DNA from 2 places in the Pedococcus sp. P3_C7 genome. Region 2 is predicted to be linked to the other one. Evidence: predicted binding sites of a transcription regulator. Region 2 holds the regulator's gene; the other holds the start of a gene.
What was found. The regulator HrcA, encoded in region 2, represses chaperone genes, less so after heat shock. The targets are predictions, from matches to a motif close to TTNGCACTCGNNNNNNNCGAGTGCNAA.
Positions count from the first base shown of each region.

Region 1 (3,406 bases), on a different contig from region 2:
GCCGGCGCGGTGAACTCCTCCGCCACCCCTTGGTATGCCGTGGAGTCCGGCCAGTGCCGCAGGTTCACCGCGGCGATCCCCGCGGTGACCTCGTCGGCGTCGATGGCCCTGACCCGCAGGTCGAGGCCCGCCATCGCCATGGCGTCCGAACCGATGCCGCACCCGAGGTCGTGCACCGTGTGGATGCCGGCGGCCCGGAAGCGCTGGGCGTGCTGAGCGGCCACCGCCAGCCGGGTCGCCTGCTCGAGCCCATCGGAGGTGAGCACCATCCCGCGGGCGAACTCGCCGAACTTGTCCTGGGCCTTGGCTCGCAGCCGGGCCTGGTTCAGGGCAGCTGCGACGAGGTCCGGCTCGAACCCCGCCGTGCGCAGTCGCTGCTGCAGTCCCAAGGCGGCCGACTCGTCGTACGGCGGGAGGGACTGCAGCAGACCCCAGCCCTCGCCGGTGGTCAGCCGTCGCAGCAGGGCCAGATCCATGCCCGGCATTCTGTCGTACGCCCGGGCGGTGGGTGGACTACGGGCGTCGCCATTCGTAGGGGGTCGTGGTCGAGACCTTGAGGAAGCCGGAGCGCTCGAGGATCGGCCGGGAGAACTCGGTCGAGTCGCTGTTGATGTAGCGCTTGCCGTGGCCGATGGCCGAGCGTGCGCGGGCGGAGGTCAGGGCTCGGTAGATCCCCCGTCCGCGGAACTCGGGCCGGGTGGCGCCGCCCCAGATGCCGGCGAACTCGGTGCCGGCGACGGGCTCGAGCCGTCCGGCGCTGACGATCTGGCCGTCGTGCTCGGCCACCCACATCTCCATGTCGTCGCGGGTCCGCAGCCGGTGCAGGACCTGGTCCGCGTGGTCCTTGGCCTCCTTGGCGTCGTCGCCGAACACCTCCGCCTGCATGGAGCACATCGCCCGGATGTCGCCCTCGTCGGTTACCCGTCGGATGGCGACGCCGTCGGGCAGCGCGACGTCGACGGCGAGCAGGCGGGCCTCGCCGATCATGATCGACTCGGGTTCGTCGGGGGTGAAACCGCGTGCGACCAGGGCCTCGTGCAGGCCGGGGGCGTGGTCGTGGCCCCGGGACTTCCACTCGACGGCCGTGATCTCGGGCATCGCCTCGTAGTGCGCGAGCGCCCCATCCACGAGCTGTGCGACCGACTCCCTCGTGGCCGGACCGGCGTCGGTGTCGAGGGTGCGGTAGGTGATGAAGCCGTGCCCACCCATGAACGTCGCGAGCACGAGGGGGCCGAGCCGGGCGGTGGCCAGTGACGAGGGCACCTCACGCTCCTCGCGCAGCTGCTCGTCGTACGCTCGCAGCAGCTCGGCGGACGTCTCGTCGGCGTTGTCGGCAGAGGTTTCCTGGGTGTCGGTCACGTGGCCGACACTGCCGCCCGCGGGGCCGACCGGGCAACTGGTTTGTCGGTCGCGCAGTCCTCCGTCGTCCGCTCGTGGCGAACGCGCCGACAAACTCTGGCACTCGAGTTGACCGAGTGCTAACCGCGAGCCTAGATTTGCGTTGGCACTCCGGTTCGCCGAGTGCTAACGCAGCCAGTCGGTCGATCCCCGCGACGGCGACCGCCAGGCAGTGACTTCTGGGCCAGAGCAACTTCTGTGCCAGAGCAAGCAGAGCACCACAGCACGACCAGCACCATCCACCTGTCCATCTTCGACATTCCCGAAGGGGAGGTCATCATCGTGTCGGTTTCCATCAAGCCGCTCGAAGACCGCATCGTCGTCAAGTCCGTCGAGGCCGAGCAGACCACCGCGTCTGGCCTCGTCATCCCGGACACCGCCAAGGAGAAGCCCCAGGAGGGCGAGGTCCTCGCGATCGGTCCCGGCCGGATCGACGACAACGGCAACCGCGTCCCGCTCGACGTCACCGTCGGCGACCGGGTCATCTACAGCAAGTACGGCGGCACCGAGATCAAGCACGGCGGCGAGGAGTACCTCATCCTCTCCGCCCGCGACGTCCTCGCCATCGTCGGCTGAGCATCCGCACCGCGTGAGTGACGTGCCCTGTATGCCGGCCTGCCGGCATACAGGGCACGTTGCCTTCAATCCCTCCTGAACCCGATTGCTAGAGAAGGACTTTCATGGCTAAGACGCTGGAGTTCAACGACTCCGCCCGCAAGTCGCTTGAGCGCGGAGTTGACGCGCTCGCGAACGCGGTCAAGGTGACGCTCGGCCCGAAGGGCCGCAACGTCGTCATCGACAAGAAGTGGGGCGCCCCCACGATCACCAACGACGGCGTGACCATCGCCCGCGAGATCGAGCTCGAGGACCCCTACGAGAACCTCGGCGCCCAGCTCGCGAAGGAGGTCGCCACCAAGACCAACGACATCGCTGGTGACGGCACCACGACGGCCACCGTGCTCGCCCAGGCCATGGTCAAGGAGGGCCTGCGCAACGTTGCCGCAGGTGCCGCCCCGGCCAGCCTGAAGCGCGGCATCGACGCAGCGGTCCAGGCAGTGAGCGCCAAGCTGCTCGAGACGGCTCGCGAGATCGAGGGCAAGGAAGAGATCGCCCAGGTCGCCGCGCTGTCCGCCCAGGACGAGACGATCGGGTCGACCATCGCCGAGGCGTTCGACAAGGTCGGCAAGGACGGTGTCATCACCGTCGAGGAGTCGTCGACGGCGACCACCGAGCTCGAGTTCACCGAAGGCATGCAGTTCGACAAGGGCTACATCTCGCCCTACTTCGTCTCCGACGCCGAGCGCATGGAGGCCGTGGTCGAGGACGCCTACATCCTCATCAACCAGGGCAAGATCTCGGCCATCGCCGACGTCCTGCCGGTGCTGGAGAAGGTCATCAAGACCGGCAAGCCGCTGCTGATCATCGCCGAGGACATCGACGGCGAAGCGCTGTCGACCCTCGTCGTCAACAAGATCCGCGGCACGTTCAACGTGGTCGCGGTCAAGGCCCCCGGCTTCGGCGACCGTCGCAAGGCGATGCTGCAGGACATGGCGACCCTCACCGGTGGCCAGGTCATCTCCGAGGAGGTCGGCCTCAAGCTCGACCAGGCTGACCTGGACGTGCTGGGCCAGGCCCGTCGCGTCGTCGTCACCAAGGACAACACCACGATCATCGACGGCGCCGGCAAGCCCGACGACGTCACCGGCCGGGTCAACCAGCTCAAGGCCGAGATCGAGCGCACCGACTCCGACTGGGACCGCGAGAAGCTCCAGGAGCGCCTCGCCAAGCTCGCCGGTGGGGTCTGCGTCATCAAGGTGGGTGCCCACACTGAGGTGGAGCTCAAGGAGAAGAAGCACCGCATCGAGGACGCCATCTCGGCGACCCGCGCGGCCATCGAGGAGGGCATCGTCGCCGGTGGCGGCTCCGCCCTCGTCCACGCCTCCACCGTCATCGACGACCTCGACCTCGAGGGCGACGAGGCGACCGGTGCGCTCATCGTCAAGAAGGC
Region 1 is NZ_JBFUHC010000004.1:165,875-169,280, reverse strand. It holds gene AC1DS4_RS06770 (class I SAM-dependent methyltransferase) at 1-476, opposite strand, end outside; gene AC1DS4_RS06765 (GNAT family N-acetyltransferase) at 514-1,359, opposite strand; gene groES (co-chaperone GroES) at 1,681-1,974, shown strand; gene groL (chaperonin GroEL) at 2,079-3,406, shown strand, end outside.
Region 1: groES (co-chaperone GroES) is a predicted target of HrcA. The motif match lies at 1,456-1,482, and genes of this name have one in related genera.

Region 2 (3,406 bases):
GAGGATCTGCTTCCACGCCCGCGCGATGTCGGCCTGGTCGTGGTGCGCCCAGCCCAGGTGCGCGCAGATGCCGTGCTTCCAGGACTGGCCACGGGGGATGACGGGCCACTGCGACAGCCCGAGCCGCTCCGGGCGCACGCTCTGCCACACGTCGACGTACGGGTGCCCCAGCACACGCACGTGCGCGGCATACGGTCCCCGCGCGGCGTCCTGCACCACCCGGTGCTCCTTGGTGCCCGGCAGCAGGTGGTCGACGAGGACTCCCATCCGGCGGCCGGGGCCGGGCTGGAAGTCCGCGATCGCCGCGACCAGGTCGTCCACGCCGTCGAGCAGCTCCACGACGACGCCCTCGACCCGCAGGTCGGCGCCCCAGACCTTCTCGACCAGCTCGGCGTCGTGCCGGCCCTCGACGAAGATCCGCGAGCCGCTGGCCACCCGGGCGGTCGCTCCGTGGACGGCCCGTGAGCCGGAGGCGGTGCGCGAGGCGAGGGCGCGTGCGTCGGCCAGCAGGGCACGGGCCGCGGCAGTGGGCGGCGTCAGGATGACGGGGGAGCCGTCGAGCAGGAAACCCGGACCCATCGGGAAACCCTTCGTGCGGCCACGTCGGTCCTCGAGGTGCACGACGCGCATCCCGCCGGCCTTCTCGACCCGGACCACCGCACCGCACCAGCCGGTCTCGACGTCCTCGACGACCAGGCCGGTCTCGGCCTCCACCTCGCGGGAACGGCCCCGCGGGGGGACCTTCCAGTCACCGGACAGGACATCGGAGCCATAGCGGTCGGACACCGACGCAGGGTATGCCGCCCCGGGGCCTTGGCTGCGCGGGCGCGCCGCCCGTGCGGTCAGGACACGGGAACAACGTAGACTTGGCACTCGCTGAGCCTGAGTGCCAGCCTGTCCGTAGCGGGGCCAGATCGGTCGAAGGAGGTGCCTGATGAGTGAAGAACGTCGACTCGCAGTGTTGCGCGCGATCGTGCAGGACTACGTCCAGACCTCTGAGCCGGTGGGTTCCAAGGCCCTGCTGGACCGGCACCAGCTGGGGGTCTCGGCCGCGACCGTGCGCAACGACATGGCGGCGCTGGAGGAAGAGGGCCTGATCGCGGCTCCGCACACCAGCGCCGGGCGGGTGCCGACCGACGCCGGCTACCGCCTGTTCGTTGACCGGTTGAGCTCGGTCAAGCCCATGACGGCGGCCGAGCGGGCCGCCATCGCCCAGTTCCTCGAGGGCGCCGTCGACCTCGACGACGTGGTGGACCGGACGGTCCGACTGCTCGCCTCACTGACGCGGCAGGTCGCCGTCATGCAGTACCCGTCGCTGACCCGGTCGACAGTGCGGCACATCGAGTTCGTCGCGATGGGCCCGACCCGCCTGATGGTCGTGCTCATCGTCAACACCGGCCGCGTCGAGCAACGCATCATCGAGACGAGCCACGACCTGTCCAGCAAGGACGGCGAGGCGACCCTCGGGCTCGTCCGGGTCAAGGTCAACGCGCGCGCCGTCGGACAGCGGCTGGTCGACGCCGCGGCGTCCCTGGCCAGCCTCGCCGACGAGTTCGAGCCGGGCGACCGTGACCTGGTGCGGGCCGTCGTGCGGTCCCTCGACGACGCCCTCGTCGAGGAGCGCGAGGAGCGTGTCGTCCTCGCGGGTACGGCGAACCTCGCGCGCGTCGGCACAGACTTCCCGCTCAGCATCGGCCCGGTCCTCGAGGCCCTCGAACAGCACGTCGTGCTGCTCAAGCTGCTGGGCACCGCGCGCGAGACCTCCGACACGGTCTCGGTGCGCATCGGCCACGAGAACCCGTTCGCCGGGCTCCAGTCGACCTCGGTCGTCTCGACCGAGTACGGCTCGGGCTCAGAGCTCGTCGCCGGTCTCGGCGTCCTCGGCCCCACCCGGATGGACTACCCCACGACGATGGCGTCGGTGCGGGCCGTGGCGACCTACGTCTCCCGAATCCTCGCGCAGTGACGCGCGTCCGACCTCGTACCACCGACCGTCACCCCGGTGACACCAAGGACATTCGTTGAACGACTACTACCAGGACCTGGGTGTGTCCCGGGACGCCAGCCCCGACGACATCAAGCGCGCCTACCGCAAGAAGGCCCGCACGCTGCACCCGGACGTCAACCCGAGCCCGGAGGCGGAGGAGCAGTTCAAGAAGGTGTCGCAGGCCTATGACGTGCTCTCCGACGCCGACAAGCGCCGGTCCTACGACATGGGGTCGGACCCCTATGCCGGCGGCGCTGCCGGGTTCGGGCAGGGGTTCTCCTTCAGCGACATCATGGACGCCTTCTTCGGCGCCGGGGCAGGTCAGGCACAACGGGGTCCGCGGTCGCGGCAGCGACGTGGCCAGGACGCCCTCATCCGGCTCGACATCGACCTCGGCGACGCCGTGTTCGGTGCCGAGAAGGAGCTCGCCATCGAGACGGCCGTGGTCTGCTCCACCTGTCACGGTGACGGTGCCCAGCCTGGCACCGCTCGCCGCACGTGTGACGTGTGCGGCGGTCGCGGCGAGATCCAGCAGGTCCAGCGCTCGTTCCTCGGCCAGGTGATGACGACCCGTCCCTGCGTCACCTGCCAGGGCTACGGCGAGGTGCTCGTCAGCCCGTGCTTCGAGTGCTCCGGTGACGGCCGGGTCCGCACCCGCCGAACCCTCAAGATCAAGGTGCCTGCCGGAGTGGACACCGGCACCCGCATCCAGCTCGCAGGCGAGGGTGAGGTCGGCCAGGGCGGCGGTCCCGCCGGCGACCTCTACGTCGAGGTGGCGGTGCGCCCCCACCAGACCTTCCAGCGGCGTGGGGACGACCTGCACTGCACCGTCGAGCTGCCCATGACCGCCGCCGCTCTCGGCACCACCGTCAAGCTCGACACGTTCGACGGCTGCAACGAGCTCGAGATCAAGGCCGGCACGCAGCCCGGCGACGCCATGACGCTGCGTGGCCTCGGGGTCACGCACCTGCGCGGCACCGGCCGCGGCGACCTCATCATCCACGCCAACGTGCAGACCCCGACCCGCCTGGACGAGCAGCAGGAGGAGCTCCTTCGCCAGCTGGCCACGCTACGCGGTGAGGAGCACCCGGCCGGGCGGTTGTCCCCGGCCCACCCCGGGCTGTTCGGCAAGCTCCGCGACGCCTTCAAGGCCAAGTAGCCAGGTCCGCCCGACGTGACCCTGCCGCTGTTCCTCGTCGAACCAGCCGTCCTCGTCGAGGCTGCCGCGGGCACGCGCGTGGTCCTCGATGGTCCGGAGGGCCGGCACGCAGCCACCGTCCGCCGGATCGCCCCCGGAGAGCGGGTGATGCTTGCCGACGGCGCCGGCCTGCGCGTCACCTGCACGGTCCAGGCGGCCGGCAAGGCAGAGCTCGAGCTGGTCGTCCTGGAGGTGTGCCGCGAGCCGGAGGTTGTGCCTCG
Region 2 is NZ_JBFUHC010000001.1:162,314-165,719, forward strand. It holds gene AC1DS4_RS00735 (DUF3097 domain-containing protein) at 1-786, opposite strand, end outside; gene hrcA (heat-inducible transcriptional repressor HrcA) at 935-1,966, shown strand; gene dnaJ (molecular chaperone DnaJ) at 2,022-3,146, shown strand; gene AC1DS4_RS00750 (16S rRNA (uracil(1498)-N(3))-methyltransferase) at 3,162-3,406, shown strand, end outside.